2 regions of the Shewanella sp. NFH-SH190041 genome follow, and region 2 is predicted to be linked to the other one. Evidence: riboswitches for the same ligand, from Rfam matches in the RefSeq annotation. Region 2 holds a riboswitch; the other holds the start of a gene.

Region 1 (14,827 bases), 1.5 Mb from region 2:
GCTGCCGTAATAGGTAGCATTCCCAGCATCAGCTCATCCCGGCGTAGCCAGACTAATTCAATTTGTTCACCTAGTTGATATTGTTGCAGGAATTTATCCAAAGTGGCGGTGGCTTGCAGGCCATCCGCGGCGATCAGTAGATCTCCTGCACTTAGTCCTGCTGTCATCGCTGGACTGTGTTCAGCCACAGAGATAATTTTTACCCCGACATTTTCAGCCCGGTATTTAGCGCCAAACCCCACAGTAAGCCCTTCAGCTGTGCCACCGGTATCAGTATTACCACTGCTGGCTCTAAGCTGCATGTTAATACCAAACTGTGCCAGTAGCTCTGCCAGTGGCATATCTTCAGCCCGCTCCAGCCAGGCAAACAATTCATCACAGTTTCGTCCCAGCAGGGTTGAGACAATTTGCTGGTGACTGTTATCTGTGGTGCCCGTACCGGTCAAGCCGAATTCTTGCCATAGCCGCCGCATCACATCATCGAGACTGTAGCGACCCTGGGTTTCTTGCCGCAGAGTTAAATCCAGTAATAGGGCGAACAGTGCCCCTTTGGTGTAGTAGGAGACAATAGCGTTAGCGGCATTTTCATCTTGCTGATAAAACTTGGTCCAGGCATTGAAACTCGAATCTGTCAGGCTTTGCTTAAAACGCCCTGCGCCGCGATAAACTCGGGTAAAGGTTTCACTGAGCATTTCCAGATAGCTGGTTTCATCCACCAGCCCTGCGCGATAAGTAATAAAATCATCGTAATAAGAGGTAATTCCTTCATAGGCCCACAATTGGCGGGTATAGCTCTCTGCTTCCAGCTCATAAGGCACAAACCGGGCTGGCTTAATACGTTTAACATTCCAGCTGTGGAAGTATTCGTGACAGCACAAAGACAAATAGGTGCGATAGCCGCGGTCAATATTATCTTGGCCTACCCGGGGGAGATCGCCCCGGCCGCACATTAATGCAGTGGATGCCCGGTGCTCAAGTCCACCAAAACCTTCATCCAGCACAGCCGTCATAAACAGATAACGCTCAAAAGGTGCAGGTGTGCCGAACAGTTGGATTTGATATTCACAAATAGTTTGTAGATCGCGACACAAGCGCGGCATATCGGCATGATGACGACCAGCTAGTATCACATCATGGCTGACGCCGCAGGCTTCAAAACTGCCGCGGGTAAAACAACCCATTTCAACCGGATGGTCAATCAGTTCATCATAGTTTTCGGCATAAAAGCGACCAAAGCCCCAGTCATTTCCACTGGCGCGTTTAAGCCGGGTGGCCACTTCCCATTCGCTGCAGGCTGGCAAAGAAGGCGGCAGGATCTCAACACTGTGCTCAGATTGCTCTAGTCCTCGGGCGGCAAGAAACACACTGGAGCCATTGAAAAAGCCGCGTCGAGCATCTAAAAACGCGGTGCGAACCGACAAATCCCATGCATATACTTGATAAGTGATCCGCACTGTGTCATCACAGTGGCTGATTTGCCAGTTCTGCTTATCAAGTTGGGTCAGGGGTAATGGCATGCCTTGACTATTAAAGGCTTTGATATCAATTAGGTTTTTGGCAAAGTCCCGCACCATATAGCTTCCCGGCAGCCAAGCGGGTAGCCAAAGCTGCTGCTCATGGGCGGGGTGGGAAATGGTCATGGTGACATCAAACAGGTGGCCGTGGGGATTAGCCGGGGTAATCTGATAGTGGATCATAGCAGTTAACTCACTGAAGTTTATCGCCCATGCTGCCAAAATTGCGTCGGCCGGGCAATCAATTTGGCGTAGCCGCCACGATAAATACGGGTATACTTGGGACTTTATATCGCTATCAGCTGTGGAGAATAACACGATGGCCGAAGAGACTATTTTCAGTAAAATTATCCGCCGGGAAATTCCGGCTGACATTCTGTATCAGGATGAGCTGGTCACTGCATTTCGGGATATTTCCCCTCAAGCACCAACCCATGTGCTGATTGTGCCTAATCATCTGATCCCGACCGTGAATGACGTAAAAGCATCGGATGAAAAAGCTTTAGGCCGTATGGTCACGGTAGCGGCAAAACTGGCTGAAGAGGCCGGTATTGCGAAAGATGGCTATCGCTTGATCATGAACTGCAACCAGCATGCCGGTCAGGAAGTGTTCCATATCCATATGCATCTGGTCGGTGGTGAGCCACTGGGCCCGCTGTTGGCGAAAAAGCAGTCTGTTTAACCTGTGGCCGCTTGAGCGGCACCTCTATGTAATAACGGAAAGATTATGAAGTTTCTCTCCCGACGTCTGGTTATGCCGGAAGATCTTAATTACGCCAGAACCCTGTTCGGTGGCCGGGCGCTGGCCTGGATTGATGAAGAAGCGGCCATTTATGTGATTTGTCAGCTGGGCACTAAGTGTATTGTGACCAAGCACATGGCGGCTATTTCTTTTGAGAACCCAGCCTCAGAAGGCGATGTGGTGGAGTTTGGTCTGACGACCAAGGCGGTAGGACGGACATCGATCACGGTTTCTTGTCTGCTGCGGAATAAATTTACCGGCAAGACCATTTGTGCGGTAGATGAAATGGTGTTTGTGCGGGTCAATCCTGACACCGGTCTGCCTGAACCCCATGGTAAGACCATGGCTGATTTGGAAACGGAAACTGAAGCATCACTGCGTAAACTCAATATTGGCGTGTAATCCCCATACTGAGAGGCATTAGTGAATTAGTGCAGTTAATGCCAATGACAAAATAGCGCTGGATAGTTTCCTTTCGTTATTACCCATCATGCTTAAGCCCTGCTATTGCGGGGCTTTTTATTATGTATGAAATACGAACAGTATCAGATGCTTTTCGCTAAATTGTCTGTATAATGAGCGCCGCCAAGGGGTGTCTGGCGCGTTTAGCGCCAGACTGAGATGTCCTGTGACAAACCCTTAGAACCTGATCCGGCTGATACCGGCGTAGGAATGGGCTGACTCTCTGTGCATTAACCACGCTTTTTGCAATGCCGGATCTCAACCTGTATTGAGGTCCCATGAAAAATAATAATTACTCCTCTGTATCCGCAGCTCTGATCGCTGCAATCTCTGTTCCTGCATTCGCGCAGGAGTCTCAATCTGAATCATCATCGGTGACCACAGACCGTGAATCGTCCCATTATTTGCATCAAGCACCGCCGGATACTCAGGCGGCGCGCACAATAGAAACCTTGGTGGTCACTGCCGATTTTCGCGCAGCGGCACTGGATCAGGTGCCTGCCAGTATCAGTGTGCTTGACCGGGCGCAGTTAGAGGATGATGGCGGTGAAAACTTTCAAGATGTGCTCAACGGTATTGCCAATTTAAACTGGTCTGGTGGCAGCTCCCGGGCGCGTTATTTTCAGATCCGGGGCGTTGGGGATCAGGAAGAATATGAAGGCGCACCTAATGCCTCGGTGGGCTTTTTTATTGATGATATCGACCTATCAGGGCTGGGAATGGCTTCCGGGCTGTTTGATATTGATCAGGTCGAGGTGCTGCGCGGCCCACAAAGTACCTTGTTTGGCGGTAATGCGCTGGCCGGGGCCATTTATCTGAAAAGCGCTGAGCCAACCGCCGCACCGGAAGCAGGGGTTGAACTCAGTGGTGGCAGTGATGATCTGTTGACTATTGGCGCTTATGCGGGCGGCGCATTAAGCCGTGATGGTGATATTTTAGGGCGAATGTCACTCCAGTCCCACCAGCAAAATGGCTATATGGATAATGCCTATTTGGGGCGCAGCGATACCAATGCCCGGGATGAGCTTTCTGCTAAAGCCAAATTACGCTGGTACGCTACGGATACGCTGCAGGCAGATTTAACCTTACTGCAAGGCCATTTTGATAATGGCTATGATGCTTGGTCATTAGACTCTAATGGCAGCACTACTTATACCGACCGCCCCGGGGTGGATACCCAGCGTACTACCGGCGCTGGGCTGAAACTCACTTGGCAGGCTCATCGGGCGTTTTCTCTGGAGTCCATTACCAGTTACGCCGATACCACACAACGTCATGCGTATGATGGTGATTGGGCCAATCCTACCTATTGGCAACAGTTTGAGTGTTATGGTGCTCCTTGCGTGTACGACTACTGGTGGGATAAAACGGCCAAGCGGCAAAACTTCAGTCAAGATATCCGCTTGTTAAGTACTGATGAAGGGCGGATTTTTTCTGACACCACAGATTGGTTGGTGGGGCTGTATGCCAACCAGTTGGACGAAAGTAATCAATTGCTGGTTGAAGAGCGTTACGAAGCGGGTCCCTTGTACACTAGCCATCGAGACAGTGACTACCAGGCAAAAAAATTATCTGGTTTTGCACAGTTAGATACGTATCTTGGGGAATGGCATTATTCTGCGGGCTTGAGACTAGAGCATTGGGATGCAGATTATCGCGACAGTGATAATGAAGCCTTTACCCCAGCGGAAACCATGTGGGGCGGGCATTTATCTCTGTCTTATACCCTAGCAAAGGGGCAATTGTTGTACGCCAAAGTGGCACGGGGTTATAAGCCGGGTGGTTTTAATACAGACTTGCCCGCTGAGTTGAGTCAGTACCGCAGTTTTGATGCTGAAACGCTGTATAACTACGAGTTGGGTCATAGTGGTGCTTGGTGGGATGGTATGCTCGCAACCCGCTTGTCATTATTCTTCATGGATCGGCAAGATCAGCAGGTGGATGCCTCCGTGCAGATCCCCGATAGTGGTAATTTTATTTTGTATACCGCCAATGCCACCAGCTCGACCAATTATGGGCTGGAGGCGCAAAGCCAGTATTTTGTGACGGACAACCTTACCTTAAGTGCCACACTGGGGCTGCTGAACGCCAAGTACGATACTTATATTTACCAAGATGATAATGGCCAGCCGGTGGATTTGTCTGGCCGGGAATTGGCCCATGCGCCTAGCTATAACTATCAGTTGGCAGCCACTTGGCGTGCAGATAGCGGGCTGTTTGCCCATGCCAGTCTATCCGGTATGGATAGCTTTTATTATTCCGACAGCAATGATTTTGTCTCGGATAATTATCAGTTATTGAATCTGCGGTTAGGTTATGAGGCTGATCATTGGGCGCTGTTTCTCTGGGGCCGTAATCTGACAGATGAAAGCTATGGCGTGCGCGGTTTTTACTTTGGTAATGAGCCCAATAAAGATTGGGCAGCCCAGCAATATATCCGTTATGGCGACCCGCGTCAGTTAGGGGTGACCTTTAGATACGATTACTGGTGATCCTCCAGAACATGCATGATTAGGCTGGCTCAGTGACTTTGGGCGAATGACTTAGTAGCGCAATTACTCAGCCAATGAGTCACCTAGTCTTTGCGATTGGCTTAGCAAGTTTATCGGTGAGGCAGACTGACTGACTCTTGTTGTTAGTCTGCCCGCTTTATCAAGGAGAAAAATAATGAAATTAACGGCTGAAATTAGTATGTACCCACTGCGTGAACAATATGTTGAACCTATCCATTGGTTTATCCACCGATTGGATAATTATCCCAATATTGAGCGAGTCACCAATGCGATGGCAACTCAGGTGGTGGGGGAGTATGCCGAGGTCATGGCCATGTTGGCCACAGAGATGCAGGCTGCCCATGAAAAATTTGGCAAGGCAGTGTTTGTTTGTAAATTTATCGGCGGTCAGCTCGATTTAAGCCACAGCGAGTAATTCATTTATGGATACCTGGCAAACTCTGTCCGATTCCTTGTTACCGGCACTGAGCCAAATGCAGGCTATAACGCTGTGGGAAGGCATTGCCGTGTTACTTGCGATTGCTTATCTCTGGCTGGCAATGAAAGAACATATTGCCTGTTGGGCTGCGGCGCTATTGAGTACCGCGATTTACACTGTGCTGTTTTGGCATGTGGCCCTGTTGATGGAGTCAGTACTGAATGTCTATTACATGGGCATGGCAATATACGGGTTCTGGTTGTGGCGCTGGGGCGGCGGTTCTGAGCAGAGGTTGCGGGTAACCTCTTGGCCGTGGCAGAAGCATGTGCGCTTGATTGGAATTACGGCATTAGTGTCATTGTTGGTTGGGGCGGGTATGGCCAAGTTTACCCATGCGGCATTGCCCTATTGGGATGCAGCGACCACCTGCTTTGCTGTAGTCAATACCTATCTGGTGGCGAAAAAAGTGTTGGAGAACTGGCTTTATTGGGTCGTGATTGATCTGGTCTCAATCTATCTCTATCTCAGTAAAGGGCTGATGCTCACCTCCATGCTGTTTGTGCTTTATGTCGGTATGGCCATTGCCGGTTATCTGATGTGGCGACGGGAGTGGCTGGCATTGGCTCGCCCTGAATTGGCAGGAACACTTTCCCACCATCAGGAACGTGCTTTATGAGTGAGTTGAAACTTACCTCCGGCGCCGTCAATTCTGAGGTTGAAGCGGCAACAGATAAAGCAGTCCCTCCTCGTGTTTGTTCACAAGGCAATCCATCAGGGCTGGTGCTTGGTGATTTGTATGCGGAGCATGTCGGGCTTGCAGTATTTGCCGCTTCTGCCCGGTTATATGCTCAGATGAAACTGCAGGTGCTTACTGATGGGTTATCCAATAGCAATTATGTGGTGGATGGACGTTGGGTGTTAAGGATTAACCGCCAGGTGGATGCACTTGGCGTTGGCCGCGCAGCAGAAGTGGCCTGTTGGCAGCAGGCTTGTGCTGCAGGGCTCGCCCCGGTATTGCTGGCGGTGAGTTCAGAGCGACAATATTACCTCAGTGACTATTTGCCACAAAAAGAGGTTAGTTCACCGGCACGGGAATCATTGCAACTAGATCCATCGCAACAGAAAGCGCAGCAACAGAAATTATCGCAATCAGAGCGACGGCAATTAGAACTTGCCGCAGAAAATGGGCTGAGTCATGCAAGCTTCGAAAAGGATATTCGGCAGGGCATTATTGCACCCGTTGTGCAGTTACCGGCCAGGCTAAGTCAATTGGTAAATCGATTCTTTAATCAATCAGCAGGCCAAGTAATAGGTCAATCAGCTGCAATAGATAGTTTGCCACATAGTTATCCCGCGGGATTGACGCCCCGGGTTGAGGCTTTGCTGACATTGTTGCTGTCATTGGCTCGATTACCGCTACCAGAACATAAGATTACTGCTACGGTGCAATGGCAGCAGTACCATGATGCCTTGATAAAGCTGCAATCATTGGAGAGCACAAGTACGTTGGTCGTCGGGGGCATAAAAGAGCCGATAGAGCAATTTGCAGCAGATAGGGATAAAGCGGTTAACACCCGGAAAAAAGCCGTGCAGCAGGGCGCCGCGCAATTACTGCAATGCTCGGCGCAGATAGCGCATTGGTTGACATTAATGGCGCAAGGGGAGAATGGGTGGGAACAGTTTTGTCACCGGGATTTAAATCCGGCCAATTTACTGCGTTGCGGTGATAGCCTGTGTTGTATTGATTTTGAATATGCTTGTGCTGGTGGCCCCTTGGCTGAGTTGGCAACGGTACTGGCAACCCATGGACTGAGTGATGCGGAGTGTCTGGCACTGAGTGCTGGGTATATTCATGCTTTGGGATTGCCAGACTGCAATGCCATGCAGATTGATGCCGCAGTAAATATTTATTGGCTGTTTAGTGCTTGTTGGGCGCTGCTGCAGGCCAGTGCGGCTATTACGTCAGAGTCTAATGCTATTCATGCCTCTGAAGCCACTGTCGAGAATATTAATAGTGCAGATGAGTATTTAGCCTGGTTTGCCCTGTCAGTCTCCTATCTTGAGGGGACGGATTAAGGATTGTTATCGCAGGCCTTTTCTTGTGGATAGTGGTTTAAGCCGATTCTATATATTAATGCGATAAATTATGGCTCGAATGTACAGATAAGCTGCTGATTGCAAAACTCATAATGGGACAGGAGTTACTTTGGAAGCGCTGCCTTAAGCAGTGATTAATTATTGGTTAAAATGTGAAGGGAAGCGAAACCGGCAACTGTTACAACCCCAACCTTGAGACCTTGTTATATTTGCATTTCTACAATACACCAGCTTGTACTGCATTAAGCAATTGATATCCACAATACAATGACAAGCTAAAGCCCATAGCAAGAATTAGAACAGCAAAATTTTTCCAAAATTTAAATTTTGGTTCACCACTTTTAACTCTAATCCACTCATATTTGAGCAATGGTTTTGTCTTATTTCTAAGTTTGTCACAAGCCTTTACAGCTCCGAGAAAGTCACTTTTCATGTAAAGTTCTCGCGTTTCACTTAAAGCTGTCAGAAATTCATTATTTATCAATGTATGTTTTTTATTCTTTTCTTTCGGATTAATTCGAAACAAAATGTCATTATATGATTTGTTTAGCTTAGAATATGTTTCATCAACAGACTGAGCCATATCGAGTTTTGACTTTTTCTTAGAACTTTCTTGCTCTGAGTGATGTTTATACAAAATTGATAAATAAGATAATGACGATATGTACTCAGAAATTGCATTTCTAAGTTGATTTATCCAATCCTGTCTGAATTCTGAGACTTTTTGCTCTTTACTTGAAATGAGGTTTATAAAAGCAAAAAAGCCAGCGATCATTGCAGTGAAAAGTGCACCGATAACTAATGCAGCATTTTTTAAAAGTATTTCTTCCAACTAGATATCCTTGCAAACTCTACCTTGTAACGTGTTCATTAAACCACCGTATCCCCTGTCATGCCAGAGGCAGCTTGGGGGAAATGTGTTTTAGTAATCAGCTAGTTCTGACTAGAGCATGAATTGAAAGATAGCCGGTTGCAGCTTGACTAATTCATCTTGTGCTGTTGCTATTTTTCTTCTTCGTCTTTCTTTTCCGTTTATCTATCTAAGCTTTGCTTGCTTTTCCATTAGATTCTAGAGCCCTTACATAGCGGTATTGCTTGTTTGAGCCGCTTTTCGTTATGAGTGTGTCATGGCAAGTCTGTTCAAGTGTGCCAAAGTATATGTACTCAATACCAGCAACTCATGACGCCCTGAGATAGACAATCATGGTTAATGGTGAAAGAAAATACTGCCCATACGGGTCGTATCACAACATCCCGCCGTCAGCACAGCTGCACCACAATCTACCTAAAAGGATGATCCGATGATCCAGTTGGCAGAAAAACTATTATCTTTGCTCAAGCACTTCGACGGGCTCGCCCCGCTGGCAATCCGTATTTACCTTGCACCGATTCTGATGCAAGCCGGTTATAACAAATTGTCTCATTTTAGTGATACTGTTGAATGGTTTGCTAACCCAGATTGGGGGTTAGGGCTACCCATGCCGGCAGTGTTAGCAGCCTTAGCCGCGGGCACTGAGTTGTTTGGGGCCATTTTCCTGCTGCTGGGGTTAGCCACTCGGCTGGTGGCGATTCCGATGATATTTACCATGGTGGTGGCCGCTGTAACAGTGCACTGGCAAAACGGTTGGCTGGCCATTGCCGATCCATCCTCTTGGCTGGCCAATGAACAGGTATTGGCCTCTGCAGATAAATTGAGCCGAGCCAAAGAGATCCTGCAAGAGTATGGCAATTATGATTGGCTGACGTCATCGGGCAGCTTTGTGGTGTTAAACAATGGTATTGAGTTCGCGGCTACCTATGCACTGATGTTGTTGGTGCTGCTGATGTACGGCGGTGGGCGTTATACCAGTCTGGATTATTATTTGGCGCGCCGCTTTATGCCAAAGCATCACTCTAGCTAAATGGGACAGTATCGACATCAGATGTAAATTTGGCTGAGGGCCAAGAAGGTTAATTAGGTAGTGAAGCCCACCTGACAAGGTGGGCTTTTTTGTGTTGACAGCATGCGTCGTCATTGCACTTTTAATGGGTAATGTTAAGTTAAAACAACAGTTAACCTAAAGCGTTAGCATTGCCTTCAGGTACTTTGTGACCATATGCGTCGAGGGGTGGCAAATAGTGCAAACAAATACCGCGAGATAACGCAGTAAAAAGGATGTAAGTAGTATGCAAGCATTGGATTTATTACTTAAACGGCAATCTTGTCCTCGCCTAGAGGCTCCCGCACCGACGGCTGACCAGTTAGCGCAAATTCTAGCGGCGGGCATGCGAGTACCGGATCATGGTGGTTTAACCCCTTGGCAATTTATTGTTGCTCAAGATGCGGGGTTAACTCGATTAGGGGATATTTTTGCTGCCGCTGCGAGTGCCGCTGGAGGTGATGAGGCCAATATTACCCGTGCGGCACAATTGCCTCTCAGAGCGCCCATGGTGATTACTGTTGCGGCTAAGGTTCAGCCCCATACGAAAGTGCCAGCACTTGAGCAGCAGATTGCCGCGGGTTGCGCTGTGATGGCGATGCAACAGGCCGCATTTGCGTTGGGGCTCGGTAGCATCTGGCGTACAGGGACTTATGCTTTTGATCGCTCAGTTCATGAAGCACTGGAACTTGGTGGGGAGGATCAGATTGTGGGCTTTTTATATGTGGGAACCCCGGTGGTAAAAGCACCAGAAAAAGCAGCTAAGTCTTCTGATGCTGTTACCCGTTACCTTTAATCTGGTGGTTGTTTTTTTGATTAGTGTCCTTGTCAGCAGGTGTTGGCGGGATACTAATCTTGCCCACCGATACCTGTACCAACTTTCAGCTGTTCAAACCAATCAAGGAACATGCCGACCTGCTCACCTCTGAAAATGCGTCCATGTTGCGGGCAAAGATACTCAATATCTAACTCCCTCACTCGGGCGATCCAGTCAGCTTTGGCGGTGTTGCTGGGCATCCAGCGTTGGTGAAAATAGCGCATTTTCTGGCAGTGGCTGTCAAAGTCACTGACAAAAATATCATCCGCATCATCTTCAAGCGCTGCGCCAATATCGCCGGACATTAACACTTTTGCTGTGGGATCATAGACATGATAATTCCCTGAAGAGTGCAGGTAATGCGCGGGAATAAATTTAATTTCGGTTTGTTCCAGCGTCAGGCTCATACCTTGATCTGGGATGGCTTCGTAACTGATATTGTTCATGCCGAAATGGCGGATAAAGCCCTCCCATAGCCAAGCAGAATAAAGCTTAGCTTGGGGCAGGGTCTGATCCCATAAGCCCAGTGAAGAGATAATATCCGGGTCTTGGTGAGAGGCAAACAGATGCGTTAATTGCTCTAGCGGGATCTGTTTGACAATATTGGCCAGCATAGGGGCAAACAGCTCGATACCACCTGGATCCATCAGCAGGGCTTTATTCGCAGTTACCAGCATATATTGGTTGGTATCGATAATTTTGTCTGGTTTATCAGGGTCACGACCGAAATAAAGCCATTTGTGGCTGGGGGTTTCAATCAGTGTTTGGCAATGCATCAGGCTGCGTCCTTGTCTGTGGCGGTAAATAATGTGATGGCAGCATCAACTCGCTGGCGGATGGCTTCAGCCACCTCATCCACCTTGTCTGCTACTCCGATAAAGGTATTTTGGTTACTGGCATCGACCCTGCAGGCTTCAATACGACATACCGAGGCCAGGGCATTGGCGGTGCGCAGCGTTTTTTTCAGGTCATCAAGCTTGGACTGGATTTGGCCAATCATGCCTTTAAAGGCTTGTTGCTGTTGCTGATAATTATCTTCTGTTTGGCTAATGGTCTGGCTTAGGCTGGTCATGTCCGCCCCGGCAGCTTTACTGCGTGCCAGTTCAAAGCGCTCTAATGCCATTTGAGTTCTGGCCGTTGTAGTCGCGAACATACTGGCTTGCCTGGCCAATTTATTGATATCACGAGCCGCTTTTTGCGTATCACTGGCTAGCTCATCAATAAAATGGGTAAGTACTTTAAACCCCATAGCGGCATTACCAATGCGGCTGGACGCCGCCTGGGCATTACTGGCGGTCAAATTAATTTCCCGACAGCTTGATAGGGTGTTATTCAGCTCGGCAGCAACCTGCGCGACGATGACATAATAAGGCCGTTTAAAATGTTTTTGCTCCATCTGCCATCCATCCACAAAGTGGCTTATCTGTTTGACTGTGCTGCAAGTATAGTTGGCCATTTATTTTCCATTTAAAAATCAAACGATAATTGCATGTTTTCTGACTATTACTGTTTTAGCCCATCACGATTTGTGCCATTGCTGCCGTGAAAACCTTGTCCATATTGTTGCTAGCTCAGAGCGACATTGTTGTGGGCGGGATACCTCTCTTGATTGGCTCTGTTGTAGGCTTCTCTATGACGTCGCTTAGGTAGCGCTTCTTGGTTATCACTTTGGGATAAATTTTCGGTGTCAGCCTGTAATAGAACCTAGCTTATGCGGGTCTGTGTGTCATGAGGGCAAGGTTTAATACGAATAGGCTTTTTCTTCTGATAACAGTTAAGGGCAACAGTTAAGGCTAGCAGTTAAGGGAGTATTGAATATGTCAGTATGTTGGCATGGGGTAAAAGCACATCTAGTGACGACTAAGATTAACCACAAGGAGAGAGAACCGATTAAATGGTTCGTTAACGGGCTGCTGCTAACGGCAATACTGGCCACGACCTCCGCGTTTGCTAAGTCAGGAGGTAAAACGGCCGAGCAAGGATTAACCCGAGAGTTGATGGATTGCGCCGCTTATTACCAGATTGCCTCTGAAGCTGTTGCAGCTGCGAATGTGCCGCAAATGCAAAATGTGGCGCAGAAATTGGCTGGCCAATCACAGCAGGCGCAGACTTTAGCCGCCAAATATAGTCAAGATGCCGATTTAGCTGAAGAGCTGAAACAGGCTCAAGCTCGTCAAGTGATGACGATGAAAGATGCTCGAGATTTAAGAGGCTTAATGGCCAGATATCAAACCAGCTGTAAACAGGTGTTGGCTGATCCGCAGCAGCGACTGCAGTACTGGATTATGGCCACAATGTAAGGAAGAACGCATTTAGGATTTGGTTTTCGGCTGATGGATTGATACTCAGTTCTGTTTGGCTTAACGCCGCAATGTGGGCAGTTAGTGATAATAATGGTTTAGATAGACGCGCTAATACCGATAACAATTAAGTCATTGCGAGTCATGACGTAAGTGCAGTACCGAAGCGGGATTGTGTCCCGCGATTACACACTGTGGTTTCACCTCTTGATACTAGGAGAACAGCATGATTTCACTGGGATTAATTGGCGCGGCAATATTGACGGTATTAACTTTGTGGCTGCAATTGGGACGAACTCAGTTGCGACCTCGCTTAGACGAAGCGCAAACTCTTGGGTTTTCAGGCATGATTGTTGGTTATTTGTGTTTTCAGCTGTTGGCCTTACTCTTTTTGCTGGTGGGAGGCTTTCATCTGATTAATCATGAGCAGTCTTTTACTCTGTTTTTATTTATTGCCTTATGTTACCTACTTAATGCAGTTTGGGCACTGTTTTGGCAATTTAGTCAAAGCTGGCATATGCCTCATATGGATGGTGGTAAGCGCTATATCTGGCTTATCCAATTTGCCAGTGCAGGTATGGTGATTTCTGCAGTTGTACTCTAATAATGCTCAATCACGAAAGCATCTGCATGAGATATTTGCGATAAAAGTACAACAGACAAGCTTAATCGCTCTTTTTGTTGGTGGTGCAGTTAAAGCCCGTATAAGAAATATTTATGCAGATGCCTTAGATACCTCCATAAATGTAGGTGTTTGAGGTAATTAAGCACAAAATTTCGATTTCATAGTGTTATACCGTAATACTCTATTTCCTTCATATTACTTTGCCTTCTGGCAGCGTTTAAGACGTCTTTATACCGAGTTATTGGCCTCGAATTCATATAAAGAGAGGAAATTTAAAAATGTTTATAATCCCTCAAAACGAAAGTTTTATAAATTGTTGAGTAGGCATTTAAAGGTTTCATCTATGACTTATTAATCTATTCCAATTGATAACATTTGTTGAGGTATAGTTTATTATTCATATTGATATTTAAAAATATCTTGATTACTTTTTGATATTTAAGTAGTGATTACATGATGTAGCAATGTTTTTAATGGTTTGTTTTATTGTTAAATATAAATATTTGCATTCACAAAGTTATCAGTAGGATATCGGGTTAAGATATATTAAAGTAAAGCAAGTTTGACTGTGAATGTTATACATAAAAATAAGATGATTCGAGTTAGTCAATTAGAAAAAAATTATTTTATGGGAGATATCCGGGTGCAGGCAGTGACGGATATCAGTTTTCATATTTTTCCCCATGAATTTGTTGCCATTATGGGACCATCGGGTTCAGGTAAATCCAGTTTAATGAATATTATTGGTTGTCTGGATAAACCGACTGTCGGTAATTATTGGCTTAATGGTCAAAATGTCGCTGAACTGGATGATGATGCTTTATCTGCCGTTCGCAGCCGCGATATTGGTTTTGTGTTTCAGAATTTTCATCTTATGCCTAGATTATCGGCACTAGAAAATGTGCTCTTACCTCTAAGGTTTGCTCATCCCCCTGCGGGCAACCGGGATGAGGCCATCGCGTTGCTTCACCGAGTGGGACTGGGGGATCGGCTGGATCATAGGCCCAACCAATTATCCGGAGGCCAACGTCAGCGGGTGGCCATAGCCAGGGCGCTGGTGAACAAACCGGTTATTTTATTGGCAGATGAACCAACGGGTGCACTGGACAGTAAAACATCACAGGACATTATGGCGCTGCTGGCCGAACTGCACCGAGCTGGGCAGACCATAGTGCTGGTCACCCATGAAGAGGACGTTGCTGCTTGTGCGGGACGAATTATCCGTATGCGGGATGGTTGTATTGTGTCTGACATTGTATCTGTCGGCGGAGAGACACATCATGTTGCCTGACGTTTTTTTGCGGCGCTGCTTTTGGCTCATATTATTTTGCTGTGGCGGGCAAGCGGGGAACTGTCATTTTGCCTATAGTGCGCCGTTATTGTTGACAGGACAGATTAGCTCCGCCAACTCTCAATCATT
Region 2 (14,827 bases):
GGCGCGGCAATGTCACACAGGGTTATTGCGGCCTGAGTGCGTAAGTCACTGGCACCACAGCCGACAGGGTCCAGCACTAAGGGGCGATGTTTAGCCACTGCTTGCCTAGCGGCAAATATCATGCGTTCCAGCCAGAGTTGGTCCAAGGTGCCGATATTGATCACCAAGGCGCCACAGATAGCTAATAACTGACTCATCTCCCGGCGACTGTGGGCCATAATCGGGCTGGCTCCCAGAGCCAGCAGGGCATTGGCCGTATTGTTCATCACCACATAATTGGTGATATTCACCACCAATGGTTTTAGCGCGCGTAGCTGCAATAGCTGCTGGCCGATATCGTTAGCTATGTCAGATACATGTCCTTGAGTGTCACCATCAGGTTGAGATGTCTTTACGGTATCCATTACGCCGACTCCTGGGGTTTGTTATCTGGACGGGGATAGGTAGAAGGGGGAAGCTGCGTTAGTTGCTTAGCAGCATCCAGGCTCTGTTGCCAAAAGGCGGCTTCCATCCGGGTGGCGGTATGGAAAATGCGGCAGAGACTTTGGCCGCGCTCACTGTGCAGTGGTACATCGCTTAGGTAGCTATCTAGCAAGACTTTGCTTTGGCGAACATCCTGTTGAAAGGTTGCACCACAGTAGATATCTAACCAGTCCTGATAAGGGTGATCTCCGGATGTGGACTGCTCATGTAATGCCTGCCCGATTTCGCCATACCCTAGCCCACATGGCGCTTGCGCGACCATCAGTGCTAAACGATCGGCGGCCATGCCGGTATCAAGTACAAATCGGGTATAGGCAATAGTTCCCGGTGCTTCGCGCAATTGTTCTATCTGTTGCTGGGTCAGGCCTTGGGCGCGGCAGTAAGCCAAATGGTGGGCGATTTCTTGCTCTATCAGTCCACGCAGAGAAGGCAGGGCTTCCTGCATCTGTGCCAAGCTGGTGGACTTGTAGATCTGCAGGGCATAGGCGCGGGCATAGTGGAGTAAAAATAGATAATCCTGCTGTAAATAATCTAGATAAGCCTTAGTTGGTAGAGTGCCGTTACCAAGCTGGCAGATAAATTCATGTTGGGTATAAGCGGCCCAGTCATTGCCACAGGCTGTGATCAGATCCTGACTATTCATCATTACTGCTCCTGCAAAATATAATCATGGGCAGCAGGAACCTGGCTAATAATGCCGTGTTTGGCCATAAAGCGGGCGTAGTCGTTATAACGGGCCAGCGATACCGCGCCAGGCCGACGGGCAAAATGGCTTAAGGTATCTTGCCAGGCTTTATGGTTTAGCTCGGTATTGAGCGTATCTGGGGCATAACTTTGAAATAGCTGCCAGGCTTTTTCTGGATGATTGATGATAAATACCGTAGCTTGTTCCAAAGCTCGGTTAAAGCTGGCAATAACACTGGCAGGAAGCCCAGGTTTTTTGCCAACAAAAATCAGTTCTGAAAATGGGGGAATACCGTGCTCTTCAGGGTAAAAGGCATGGGCTGGATAGCCCTCTAATCGCAGTTGGTTTAACTCAAAGTTACGTTGGCCGCCCCAGATTGCATCCACCCTGCCCGAGGCCAGCGCTGCAGACAAGGCCCAGCCGACATTAACCGTTTTGACACTGCCGGGTGTCACGCCCGCACTTTGCAACATGGTATCGATACTGGCCTGCTCGTTACCGCTAATTGATACGCCGATGGTTTTGCCTGCCAGTTGAGACAAAGAGGTGATATTGGATTTATCCAGTACAATCAGCGCATTGAGTGGCGTTGAAATCAAGGTGCCGACCTGTTGCAATGGCAGGTGCTGAGCGGCGGCTTCAATCAAGGTGTTGGGATAACTAACCGCCAGATCCACTTTCCCGGCTGCCACCAGTTTATCTGGCACTGAGGGATCGGCCGGCTCACTGATATTGACTTTTAACCCCTGTTTGGCAAACAGTCCCAGTTGCTGGGCAATAATGATTGGGCCATGGTTAGGATTAATAAACCAGTCCAGCATTAGGCTGATAGGTTTGAGTTGCGTTGCTGTGCCTTGCTCATTAGCAGCCGTTGTTGGGGCTGTCTGGGAGGCTGCCAGCGCTGAGAGTGGTTGGAGGCTGCACAGTGACAGCGCCAGCAAGAGTGCTCGCCAATGGCGGTGATGCAGTTGTTGGCATTGTTGCGTCAAGGTGGTGACTAACCGAATAATGGCATGTGCGATCACTCTGTTGCTGAGAATAGCGCTGTTGGCGAAAAAGACACTGGGAGGATTATTCATTGTTTTTATCTCTACTGTTTTCCGTACTTTTATCTGTCGTTTTATCTGTATAAGTAAGCTTGTTATTGAGTATGGCCAAAGGCGGTTATCCGGCTCGCGTAGCTTGTTTTGTAACTCGAACAGTTATTTATCCGCCCAAGGGATCAAGCGGCGCAATAACAAGTCACTGCCGAAGTACAGCAGCACTGAGCACAGCGCTAAGATCACCAGTGCGGCAAACATTTCACTGACCTGCATTCTGGCGTTGGCTTGGAGCATCAGATACCCCAGCCCTTCACTGGAGCCGACCCATTCACCTGTAACAGCTCCGATAGGGGCGATAACCATGGCAATACGCACGCCAGAGGCCAGTGCTGGTAATGCTGCGGGCAGGCGAATATGCCATAACATCTGCCAGCGACTGGCGCCTAAAGTACGGGCCAGATCGACAAACCCTGTGGGGGTTTGGCGCAGGCCGTCATAGCAACAGGTGGTGACCGGGAAAAAGATGATAAGTGCCGTCATGACTACCTTGGAGGTCATGCCATAGCCCAGCCACAGCATCAAAAGTGGTGCGATAGCAAAAACCGGAATGGCCTGACTGGTGATTAATAGCGGCAGTAGCCAGCGGCGCAGCGGATTAAACAGTAGCATTTGTAGCGCAAAAACCAGCCCCATCAGCAGTCCGAGTATGACCCCGAATAACATCTCTAACCCGGTGATTTGGGTGTGGTGCCACAGTACCGCGGCGCGCAGCAGCAACTGACGGCCAACGTCTAACGGTCCGGGCAGAATAAAGGCCGGGAGTTTGAACAGCCATACGATGCCCTGCCATAGCAGCAGTAATATAACCACACTGATCACTGCCCGCCCTAAAGCGGCGAGGGGCAATTTACTCCGGCGCTTGCTGTCGGCTCCCACAGCGGTTTTGGCCGCGTTTGTCCCTTGAACCGGGTAACGTAAGGTGTCAGTCATGGGCCTGCTCCAACTGGGTGAGTAGTTGCTGTTGCAAGTTAGCTAGCGCAGCATCGAGCGGCCGAGGTGTCGCTGTGTTCGGCAGTGTGATGGGCGTCATTGTTGCCGGTCGTCCTGCCATCAGATACAAGTCATCTGCTAAGCGCAGTGCCTCTTGGGGATCATGGGTGATAAAGAGTACGGTTTTGCCCCGCAGCAGCGTTGCCGCTAATGCCTGCAGCTGGTGGCGGGTTACGGCATCCAGTGCGGAAAAGGGCTCATCCATCAGTACCACATCGCGATTTTGCAGCAGAGTGCGGACCAAGGCGACCCGTTGGCGCATTCCGCCGGAGAGCGCAGATGGTCTGGCATCGAGCACTTGGCCTAAGCCAACTTGTTGTAACAGCGCGGTGGCGCGTAGATATAACTGCTGAGTAGCTGCTTTATCACTTGGCTGAAACCGGCTGATAAGACAGGCATTATCCAGCACGCTAAGCCAGGGCAGCAGTAAATCCTGCTGCGCCATATAGGCGACCGGGCCGCATTGTGGCAGGCTGCCGCTGATAACTGGATGAGCGGCCGAGTCCGTTGTGCTGCTATCCAGTAAGCCAGCCAACAGGCGCAGTAAGGTCGTTTTACCACAGCCACTTTGCCCGACGATGGTGGTCCAGCAGCCTGCACGCAATTGAAAATTGAAGTTTTCCAGTAGCGCGGTGGCCTGCCCGGGAAACCGCAGTGTCAGATGGTCAAAAACAATCTCTGAACGGCTCATTGGCAGGTATCCTGGCGAAAGAAGTGATTTACTGGGCCGTGACCGGTACCAATCTGCAATTTGTCAGCAGCTTGAAGTGCGCCGGTGAGATAGTGTTTGGCGCTGGCGACAGCTGTCGTCATGGTTTGCCCTTGGGCCAAGAAAGACGCGATAGCCGCAGATAGGGTGCAGCCGGTGCCGTGGGTATTACGGGTGTTGATGCGCTGAGCTTCAAAGCATTGGATCTGCTGTGGCCCAATCAGCCAATCACAGCTTTGCTGACTGCTGGTGAGGTGACCGCCTTTAAGCAGTATATGGCCACAGTGCTGATCACCACAGTACTGCTGTAAGCGAAGGATAAATGTTTGCAGCTCCGCGTCTGTGCTGGGTTCATTGCCGCCCAGAATCGCAGCGGCTTCTGGCAGGTTAGGGGTAATGATATCGGCCAGAGGCAAGAGTTGCTGCTTGAGGGAATCAATTGCATCGGCAGCCAATAGGTGATCGCCACTGGTGGCTACCATCACGGGGTCAAGGACAATATGGGCTGGCTGATATTGGTGCAATTTGGCTGCAACCGTTGCGATCACATCTTTATCCGCCAGCATACCGATTTTTACGGCGATAACAGCTAGATCGCCAAAGATACTGTCAAGTTGGCGGCCGACAAAGTCAGCTGGCACGGGCATTACGGCATCAACGCCGCGGGTATTTTGTGCTGTGAGTGCCGTGATCACTGAGCAGGCGTAACCCCCTGTCGCAGAAATGGCTTTTATATCGGCTTGAATACCGGCACCACCACCACTGTCTGAGCCAGCAATGGTCAAGGTAATTGATGTAGTCAAAAAAGTGCTCCCATAAAATGGGCGCAGGGAGAAACAGGATGGAGGGACTCCAGGATGCTTAGTTCCCTACGCCAGTGTTAACTGGATCAGGTTCAACGGGTCCCGTAGTTACGGTCTCAGCCTAAGGCTCCCCGACTAAATCACATCAAACTGATGTGGCGGATACACCTTACTCCTGTGATCCATCTCAAGCAATATTTGCCGTCAGACAGTGGTGGTTTAACCAGCTGTCAAGTTCATCTGTAGCCTGAAAATGGGAGCTGTAACAGAAAACTCGCATAAAGAGATAAGCGTGGAGATGACTGCTGGAGTTTATGCTGGTGGCTTTGGTGCCCAAGAGTGCACTCTGAGCGCGATATGAGTGAAAAATGAAGGGCGAGTACAACTTGTTGAGGATAGCTGCCGGGCAGTATTGGCCGCCCGGCAAGATTTCAGTGGTGAGGGGGAATTATGCCGTTGCGGTTGAGGCCGGTGCTGCGCGCTGCAGAGTCAGCAGCCAGCGACCATAGAGGTAGATCCCAACTGCCGAAAGAGTGCCAATCGCGGCGATAATATACCAAGCCATGCCAATATCATGGGCTTGATAAAGGGTTTGAGTCAGCTGTTGGGCTGTTTGCCCGGTATAGCTGACCAAAGTCGTAAAGGCTTCGCCCTGAGGAATGGCCGCGACTTCTGTGGCGCTCATGCCCTCTTGCTCCAGCATTTGGCGGGAAAACTTCTCTTTCGAGGCATAAATTTCATATAACTTAGGGCCAAAATAGCCTTCTAGTCCCCAGCCTATGCCCTGGGGCAGCATCACAAAGCCCAGATACATGGCTTTTTTCCCCTCCGGGGCGATATTGCCCATAAACTCATTCTTTTTCGGTGAAATCATCATTTCCCCGAGGGAGAACATGGCAATTGCCAAGACCATCATCCAGGCGGCATTGGTGTAACCGATCAGCACAAAGGCAAGGATACTGAGCAGACACCCAGCTAACATCGCGGTGGTGATGCGGTATTTGGCCGTTAGCGCCGCAACCAGAAAACAACTGGTCATAATCATTCCGGCATTAAGGTTCAGCATGCCCTCTGGCATCACTTTAGTGCCGTCATTATTCAGCCCGAGCCAGAACTGTAAGATACCGTTGCTGGTGCCTTCTGGTCCAAACAAACTGGTGACAATCACACTGGTATCGACCCATTCGGCAATATGGATAGGTAACACATCAAACAGCGCATTAAACAGGAACCAGAAGCCGGAAAAGACCAGCATGTAATAGAGCACAATCGGCTTTTTCAGTTCATGCCAGGCATCTTTCCACAGGGTATCTTGCTGGATTTCTCCCGCTTTGATTTTTGCCGCACGGGCTAAGCGCTCATCTTTGCCCGGCTCTTTGTAGGCCAGCAAAAACAGGAAATTGAAGGAAATAATTGCAGCGCAGGCATAAAACACATTGTCCCATGACAACTGACGCATATGTACTGCAACCAACGGACCGAGAAAGCCGCCGATATTGACCACCTGATAGAATATCCCCCAGGCCATGGATGAGTTATCCCGCCTTGTTGCCAGCACTAAAGTGCCCTGAATACCGGGTTTAAAGATACCTGTGCCGGTTGCCAGTAACATGGCTCCCCAGAAAAAGCCCCAGAAACTGGGGAAAAAGGCCATACACAGATAACCGGCAATTTTGATAATGGTGGAGGCAAAAATGGTTTCTTTATAACCGACTCGATCTGAGATGCCGCCGGTAAAAACAGGCACAAATGTTTGTAGAATTGCCCAGCAAGAAATAATAATGCCGTAATCGGACAGGGTGATGCCTAAGCCGCCAGCGGACTCGGGCGCTTTGGCATAGAGTCCGGCACTGGCTTTAACACCGTAATAGGCGATACGCTCAACCAGTTCCATGCCGCCAACCAGCCAGAAGACATAACTAAAACTGGCGATGGAGGCCCACATCCCCAACTGTTTTACTTCGCGCAGATCATTTTCTGCACCGGGATTTTGCTTTGTCATAACCGTCCTTTGTTGTTGTTATTTTTCCGGGATGCCAACTGCAGTGGTGCAATCGGCGTATGCACTGTAACCGTTTGGGCATGAAAAACCAAAACGACCATGGTTAGATTTTGACCTTGATCAGGCGTTTGGCTGACTGACGGGATGGGACTGAAATAATCGGGAAATCATGAAAGTACGATGCCCGGCAGGGCTGTTATAGGCGCTGCCGGGCGTATGGATATTGACGGAATCTATCAGGAAGGTTTTACCTGATTGTCATTGATAACAAGTGCGTCGTTGTCAGCATCAGCCTCTTTTTCCCGCATTAAATCGTTAAACAGATAACGGGCTTCCTGCGCTTGTTCAGAGGCGGCCAGTTTACGTTCTTTGGCGGCAATGGCTTCGGCGGTCAGACGTTGCAGTTCCTCAATCATGTCATCTGGCGCATCACCCAGTTCAATCCCAGATTCACCCCGCGACAGTGCTTCTTTACGAATTTGTTTTTTCAGCGCCCAGATAGCGTTAAGGGCTTCTCGCTCTGCTTCTGCCGCTTCGATGGCGGTGTCACGGCGCTGTTCAAATTTTGCTAACGCTGTGCCTTCTCGGCTCCAAGGGTCCACTTCTGGCAAGTCTTCAATATTGATCACAGGGTCGATATAACCTTCCTGATGGGTCAGGTCGAGGTTAGCGGCTTTGACCCCGGAAATCATCAGCATTACGGCAATCACCAGTAGGGGTAAACCACCGACAATCGCGGCTGTCTGCAAGGTAGCCAGTCCCCCCATAAACATCAGCACTGAAGGCATAAAGGACAGGGCAAACGCCCAGAACAGCCGGTTCCACCGCAGCGGATCTTCTGTAACATTGTTTTGCACCACTGACGCCAGAATATAAGAAATGGAGTCAAAGGTGGTGGCGGTAAAGATCACGCATAACATGGTAAATACGGCGATAACGGCATAACTAAAGGGGAGTTGCTCTAGGATGGCAAAAATCGCGGTAGTAGGGCCTTTATCGGCCAGAATGCCGACCACATCCAGCTGACCGGATAATTGCAGTGACAAACCATAGTTACCAAGGATCATAAAGTAGAGGGCGCAGCCCAGTGAGCCGAAGAAAATCGAGCCGGTAACCATTTGCTTAATGGTGCGGCCGCGAGAAATTCTGGCGACAAATAGCCCCATGCTAGGGGCAAATACCAGCCACCAAGCCCAGTAAAAGATGGTCCAGTCCTGAGGGAAGTGGGTATCAGCAAAGGTGCCATAACCACCAAAGGGTTCTGCCCAAGTGGCCATAACAAAGAAGTTGGATAGCATGCGGCCGATGGAGTCTAAGCCAGTTTCTAACATAAAGATGGTGGGCCCGACGCAGAGGATAAAGGCCAGCAGGGCCAGTGCACTCCAGAAGTTAATATTGGACAGTACCTTAATGCCTTCATCCATGCCTTTATAGGATGAGTAGGCAAATAGCGCGGTACAGATCATCAATACGCCGATCTGAGTGGTGGTGGTGGAAGGAATACCGAACAGGTAGCTGATGCCTTCATTGATCAGCGGCGCAGCTAGCCCCAGTGTGGTAGCGGCCCCGCCAAGCAGACCGAAAATAAACAGTACATCGATAACTTTACCGGTTTTGCCATGGCTGCGAGCTTCACCGATAACCGGCATTAACGCGGCAGAGACTTTCAGTACCGGCTGTTTACGGACATAGAAGAAGTAAGCAATCGGCAGCGCCGGGATCAGATAAATTGACCAAGCGATAGGCCCCCAGTGGAAAATCCCGTAAGTGGCGGCCCAACGTACCGCCTCTTCACTGCCGGGCGCTAACTGGAAGGGGGGACTCATATAGTAGTAGGCCCATTCAATACAGCCCCAGTAGAGGATACTGGCACCAATGCCACCACAAAACAGCATGGCTGCCCAAGAGGCGGTGGCAAACTCTGGCTTTTCATCAGCATCGCCCAGTTTAATCTGGCCGATATCAGAAAAGACAATATAAATCATAAAGAAAAATGCACTGAGCCCCAAGGCAAGATAGGCAAAACCTAATTTATCCGTCATAAAGGCTTTAGCAACAGCAATCCAGTCTGCTCCCTCTGCTGGGAATAATGCTAAGGGAATAACGACTGCAAATAATAATCCCAAGGCGCCAAAAAAAGTTGGTTTATCTATTAATTCGAAGTGTTTTTTTATCATCGCTGCTTAATCCTATTCCACAGCTGGAAGGTTTTACTGTATAGGGAGAAAAGTTAGTGAGATGTCCTGTATACCGGAGATCTGTGACATAGTTAACTATTAAGAGGTATTTTTGTCGAATTAATTTTGCGCGTAACGAGTGGTTTGTGTGATGCGGGTCAAGTGGATGTAACAGTTTGTTTTGTTTGTGATTATTATGTTTGCAGCAACCATTGTGGCTGCTGCAAACCAGAGGCTAAGCTTAGCGAGCGTTAGTCGGTGCGGTGAGATCCGCTTTGGCTATCACATGTTGCAGAATATTATAGCCAGCCAGTGCTGGAGAGGCGTTGGCAGGTAATTTTATATCAGCAGTATTGAGTGCATACAGGGTGATTTTATATTGGTGTGGTTGAGCATGTGGTGGTGGGCAGGCACCGCCGAAGCCTTTAAAGCCAAAGTCATTGGTGACCATGGATGCACCTTTAGGCAAGTTTTTACCCCCAGTCACCCCGGCATTGGCTGCTAAATGACGGGCATTGGCTGGAATATTCACCACAACCCAGTGCCACCATCCGCTGCCGGTTGGTGCATCAGGATCATACATGGTCAGGGCGAAACTCTTGGTGCCTTGTGGTACATCACTCCATTTCAGTTCCGGTGAGACGTTTTGGCCGGTACAACCCCATTGGTTAAAAATCTGTTGATTTTCAAATGTTTTACCATTGGTAACTGTATTGCTATTTAGTGTCATCGCTTGACTAGCAAAGGCGGGTACCGTCAGCAGCAGGGCTGCTGCTAATGTTGTGAGTTTTTTCATGGCTCCTCTCTGAATATCATGTGATAAAAAAACAAGGCCACACAGGATGGCCGGGGAAAAATCAGATTATTTTTGCACTGGTAATTGCACTGGCCCTAAGCCAATGCGACATTTGGCAAAGCCTTGTTGCCAGCCATTGAGATAGTCGGTTTTACTGCCGGGGACTTTAGGCGCATCCACCCAACCTGTTTCGGGCGTTCCCTGATTCTGAAATGCGGCTTTACAGCCCATGGCTTGGCCATAGGTGCTCATATCCGGGTAGGTGGGTTGGGCATTGGCTGTGGTGGATACTTGTGGCAGCGGCGCTACAGGTGCGCTGGCAGTTGCCTGAGGGGCTGATTGACAGGCGCTGAGTAATAACGAGGCAGCCAGTGTCATACCGGCAAGAGGGATCAGTTTCATAGTCGCATCCAAACGGCGTATTTTTTTCTAGTGTAACGCCACTTTTGCGATAGAGATCAAAGATGAAAGGGATTTAATTGCTAGGGTCTGTTGACGTTTGCTGTTCATTTCTCACTCAGCAATACATCGGTAGCCACATAAGCATGAATGCCAGCGATACCATACTGGCATAATTCCGTTCCAACTTATCATAACGGCTTGAAATAGCACGATAATGCTTAATCCTAGCAAAGGCATTTTCCACCAAATGACGATACCTATATAAGCACCAATCCATTGTATCCTTACCAATATCTTGCCCGTAATTACGCCTAGCTATCACAGTTTTTCCTCCTTTGCGTTGAACAAAAACGCGGAAAGATTCACTGTCATATCCTTTATCGCATACAATAGTATCTATCTCCCCCAGTTGTTCTACGAGACTTTCTGCAAGAACAATGTCATTTCGCTGACCTTCTGATAAATCAAAACAAATGGGCAAACCTCCGCTATCGACAGCTAAGTGGATTTTTGTTGTATTCCCACCTCTGCTTTTACCTATTTGCTCAGAGAAATTTGTAGCAGCGCCTGTGCTGTGCTGATGTGCACGAATAATTGAGCCATCGAGGAACACCCATTCGAAGTCTGCCATTTTTGCTAACTGACTGAAAAGATGATTTAAAATACCTTTTTTAGACCAAAGGTTAAATCGTCTATATACTGAGCTCCATTCACCAAATCCCGGAGGTAAATCTCGCCAAGGGATCCCCGTTCTCATACGGAAAAGTATCCCTTCAAAGGTCATTCTATGTTCAGATTTATTGTAGATACGACCAGTACTTTTCATTATCTGTAGTAGCAGTTCCCATCTTATGTCAGTTAATATTGTTCTCGGCATGCTTTGGGGTTGTGGTTTGTTTTTGGCGAAAGAGATTATAACCCCTCTGCATGTTGCTCAAAAATCATCCTCGAAACGTCAACACGCCCTAGAAAAGCCCATACAACTCTTTCTAAATGTGATAACTGTCAGACCCTGATGGATGGTGATGATTTCAGCCAGACTGATACAGATCAGTCTGGCTTAGTTGATTTATAGCTGTTTACCCTGATATTGGCCGGTTAAGGTTTTCAGGAAAGCGGTGATATCAGCCACCTCGGTTGGTGTCAGGTTGACGCCTGACTGGTATTTTCCCATCTGTACGACGGCTTGATCTAGGGTTTTGGCACTGGCATCGTGGAAATATGGCTCAGTCAGTGCAACGTTACGCAGTGTTGGCACTTTGAATCTGTGCATATCTGCAGCGTTACCTGACACATTGAAACGGCCGTTATCCACTTGGGTTAGTTCAGTACGGGTAGCAAAATAGTCACCGTCAACCCCCATGATTTCAAAGGATTGCCCACCCATTGCCTGACCACTGTGGCAGGTATCACAGTGGTACTCTTTAAACAGAGCAAATCCGTGTTTTTCCTGCGCAGTCATGGCACTATCATCCCCTTTCAAATACAGGTCAAATCGGCTATTAGGGGTGGTCAGGGTCTTTTCAAACTCAGCAATGGCGTCAGTAATATTGTTGGCGGTAATGCCGTCCGGGTAGATATGGGCAAACGCATTGACCATAGTCCGGTCTGACTGCAGTTTATCTATAATCTGCTGCCAGTTATCACTGCCCATTTCTTTGGGGTTCATCGGTGGGCCACCGGCCTGGGCTTGCAGATCGGCAGCACGTCCATCCCAGAACTGATGAATATTAAATACTGCGTTGTATACGGTTGGGGCGTTAATTGGCCCTTTGTGACCGTGGATACCGGTAGAGGTGACCAAGTGATCAACCCCGCCGGTGTTCAGCCCGTGACAGGTCGAACAAGCTACGGTGTTGTCACCTGACAGTCGGGTGTCGTGATAGAGGACTTCGCCCAACTTGGCTTTAGCCGGATTGACGTGAAATACCGTCTGGATTGGCTGTACAAACTCATTTCTGTGAGCTGGAGCGGCGGCAGGGTTTGGGTAATGCTGCTCGCGGCTTTGTTTAATCCAACTTTGCATGATCTGCTGTTCCTGATCAGACAGGCTAGAGCGCCAGTGCAGAGCGGTAAAACGGTGTGGCGGCATGGAACCATCGCTAATCACTGCCTGCAGTTTTGCCAATGCGGTGATAGAAACGGGTTGATTATCGGCCATATCAGCCAATACTGGTTTTAAATCAAAGTGCTTCAGACCCAGTTTAACATCCAGCTCCATTAGCTGATGTACCCCGGGGACCGCGGCATAAAAAGGCATTGGCGTACCAGCACTGTGACAATACTGACAGCCATTGTCTGTCATTACCCGGTAAGCCTGTTTAGCCAGTGTTGAACCGTTGAATTGTTGCGGCATCTGTTCGGCGTGCAGATCGCGATCGAAATTATCAACCAGCGCCACAGTGCCTAAATACCCTGCGACCATGATAGCTGCGACCGAGAGTGCGACTTTTTTCTTGTTCACATATCCCCCTATTTTTTGCTGCAGTTTTGTACTGCGGTTTATGGCGGCGGACAATACGGACTTGTTAGGGGGGATTCAAAGGGGAAAAATCGCATCTAGCGATAGAGAAAACCGATAAAACAAAGGTAAAACAATTATATTTTTACCTGAACAAACAGTTAGGAAAAGTTTGTTGTGAAAATGTGTGAATTAACAGAAAAGTAATCTGCATATTTATTGTTATAGATCAATATATTCCAGATATAACACAGCACCTAAATAGGTGCTGTGGATCACATTTTTTACCTGGTGCCTCTGAGTTTCACCAAAGGCGGCAAGTCAGATTAAACAGCTCTGCTGATGGAGGTATTAATGCAGTTTCATTCTCGGTCTAACCACTTTCAGCAGTCGCTCGGCAATAAAGAGCGCAACGGTGCGACCCAGGCCATGAATGGCCATCTGATGCATCCGGTAGAGGGAGATATACATCAGGCGGGCGATCTTACCTTCAATAAACATGCTGTTTTTGCTCAGATTTCCCATCAGGCTACCTAAGGTGCTGTAACGGGACAGGTTAACCAGAGAGCCTTTATCATGGTAACGGTAGGCTGTTAGCGGTTTTCCGGCTAAATCAGCTGGCAGGTTACGCCCAAGTAGATTCGCCATTTGGTGAGCTGCTTGAGCACGGGGAGGTACCCAGCTGCCGTCTTCTTGTAAGAAGCCACAACAGTCGCCCAATACATAAATGTCGGGTTGATCTTTGCAACGTAACTGGGCGTCGACAATAACCTGATTAGCGCGGTTCAGTTCAATGCCTTTGATATGTTTGAGGTAATCCGGTGCTTTCACCCCAGCGGCCCATAGCATCATATCCGCTTTAATTTCTTTACCATCACTGGTGATAAACCCTTCTGCGGTAGCTTGGTTGATACGGGTATTTTCCATCACATCGACACCCAGCAGACTCAATTCCCGTCTAGCTGATGCGGCGAGTTTTTCAGGCAGGGCAGGCAAGATCCTTGGGCCGGCTTCAATCAGGGCAATTTTCAGTTTGTCACTGGTCATTTTACCCAGACCATAGCCTTTAAGCAGCTCAGCGACATGGTAAAGCTCTGCTGACAGTTCCACACCGGTTGCCCCTGCGCCGACAATCGCAATATGCAGACTATCTTTTTCATCAGATTGGTGCAGACGGGTGAAATTATCGAGTAGTTCCAGATGAAACTCTTGTGCTTGTGGGTGGGTATCCAAGAAGTGGCAGAACTCTTTTACCCCTGGGGTACCAAAGTCGTTGGTCACCGCGCCGACAGCCAGTACCAAACGGTCATACCCCAGCTTCTGCTCAGCACTTAGCAGGCGACCTTCGATATCATAACGGGGTGCCAGGGTGATGGTATGAGCCTCAGCATCTAAATCACAAAACTCACCTAATACAAATTGATAGCCGTGTTTCATGGCATGGGCGGAGTAGACAACACCATCGAGATCACAGTCTAGTGAGCCAGTGGCAACTTCATGTAACAGGGGTTTCCAGATATGGCTGCGGGACTTATCGACCAAGACAATTTCAGCTTTGCCTTTTTTGCCCAATTTATTACCAAGCTGCGCTGCCAGTTCCAGACCACCTGCGCCACCGCCAACAATTACAATCCGGGGTTTATGTGTTGTCATACTGCGGTTACTCCGCCTTGCTGCTAACTTTCTATAGCGTTAATACTGCCCCTAAATGTGAATTATGTCACGTCAATAATGCTGTATAAGGCGTTAATTTGATTAAAAATGGTTCATTGTCATGGCGAATGTTGAAATATCATGCTAGGCGGTATTTATTTTAATCAATCTTATGTGTTTGATAGGTGATTTACCGCATTTCACTTTGATGCTTGCAGTGATATTTGTCACGTTTTTGTGGGTGTTAGGGCTAAATCAATTCACAAAATTAACTTTTGTCCAGCTATCTGACCATCTTGTGCTCATATTAGGTTTTCGTTTTAGCGCCGGAATTGATTACCCCATTGGTAAGAGGCCATTGAAGACTGAGTGTGATTCGGGGGCATGCTGTTGGCATTAACTGGCATCTGTGTATGGCACTTGTGGCTTGCACTGAGGTCGGTGCTAATGATGGGCAAGTTATGGGTGAATTAGTTGTGCGCGAGTTAGTGATAAGCTTGGGGATGAATAGCAAGAAGCATAGGTAGTGATGGATAGATAGAATAACCCTTGCAACCCACGGT

The links. A riboswitch is a leader RNA that binds a small molecule or an ion and turns the genes downstream of it on or off. The one in region 2 is predicted to bind thiamine pyrophosphate.
Region 1: another riboswitch for thiamine pyrophosphate. It lies ahead of NFHSH190041_RS11405 (TonB-dependent receptor); the one in region 2 lies ahead of thiD (bifunctional hydroxymethylpyrimidine kinase/phosphomethylpyrimidine kinase).

What each region holds. Positions count from the first base shown of each region.
Region 1 covers NZ_AP026070.1:2,554,621-2,569,447, reverse strand. The annotation lists gene NFHSH190041_RS11420 (M61 family metallopeptidase) at 1-1,697, opposite strand, end outside; gene hinT (purine nucleoside phosphoramidase) at 1,834-2,196, shown strand; gene NFHSH190041_RS11410 (acyl-CoA thioesterase) at 2,242-2,658, shown strand; TPP riboswitch at 2,835-2,946, shown strand; gene NFHSH190041_RS11405 (TonB-dependent receptor) at 2,997-5,210, shown strand; gene NFHSH190041_RS11400 (hypothetical protein) at 5,386-5,646, shown strand; gene pnuC (nicotinamide riboside transporter PnuC) at 5,654-6,325, shown strand; gene NFHSH190041_RS11390 (aminoglycoside phosphotransferase family protein) at 6,322-7,725, shown strand; gene NFHSH190041_RS11385 (hypothetical protein) at 7,964-8,578, opposite strand; gene NFHSH190041_RS11380 (DoxX family protein) at 9,048-9,647, shown strand; gene NFHSH190041_RS11375 (NAD(P)H nitroreductase) at 9,913-10,461, shown strand; gene NFHSH190041_RS11370 (FprA family A-type flavoprotein) at 10,515-11,258, opposite strand; gene NFHSH190041_RS11365 (chemotaxis protein) at 11,258-11,938, opposite strand; gene NFHSH190041_RS11360 (hypothetical protein) at 12,300-12,782, shown strand; gene NFHSH190041_RS11355 (hypothetical protein) at 13,009-13,386, shown strand; gene NFHSH190041_RS11350 (ABC transporter ATP-binding protein) at 14,000-14,698, shown strand; gene NFHSH190041_RS11345 (HlyD family secretion protein) at 14,688-14,827, shown strand, end outside.
Region 2 covers NZ_AP026070.1:1,006,407-1,021,233, forward strand. The annotation lists gene thiM (hydroxyethylthiazole kinase) at 1-404, opposite strand, end outside; gene NFHSH190041_RS04490 (TenA family protein) at 404-1,129, opposite strand; gene NFHSH190041_RS04495 (ABC transporter substrate-binding protein) at 1,129-2,247, opposite strand; gene NFHSH190041_RS04500 (ABC transporter permease) at 2,371-3,201, opposite strand; gene NFHSH190041_RS04505 (ABC transporter ATP-binding protein) at 3,194-3,952, opposite strand; gene thiD (bifunctional hydroxymethylpyrimidine kinase/phosphomethylpyrimidine kinase) at 3,949-4,773, opposite strand; TPP riboswitch at 4,820-4,917, opposite strand; gene NFHSH190041_RS04515 (MFS transporter) at 5,222-6,775, opposite strand; gene NFHSH190041_RS04520 (BCCT family transporter) at 7,012-8,949, opposite strand; gene NFHSH190041_RS04525 (YbhB/YbcL family Raf kinase inhibitor-like protein) at 9,194-9,748, opposite strand; gene NFHSH190041_RS04530 (hypothetical protein) at 9,815-10,150, opposite strand; gene NFHSH190041_RS04535 (IS5 family transposase) at 10,266-11,027, opposite strand; gene NFHSH190041_RS04540 (cytochrome-c peroxidase) at 11,220-12,614, opposite strand; gene NFHSH190041_RS04545 (NAD(P)/FAD-dependent oxidoreductase) at 12,963-14,264, opposite strand.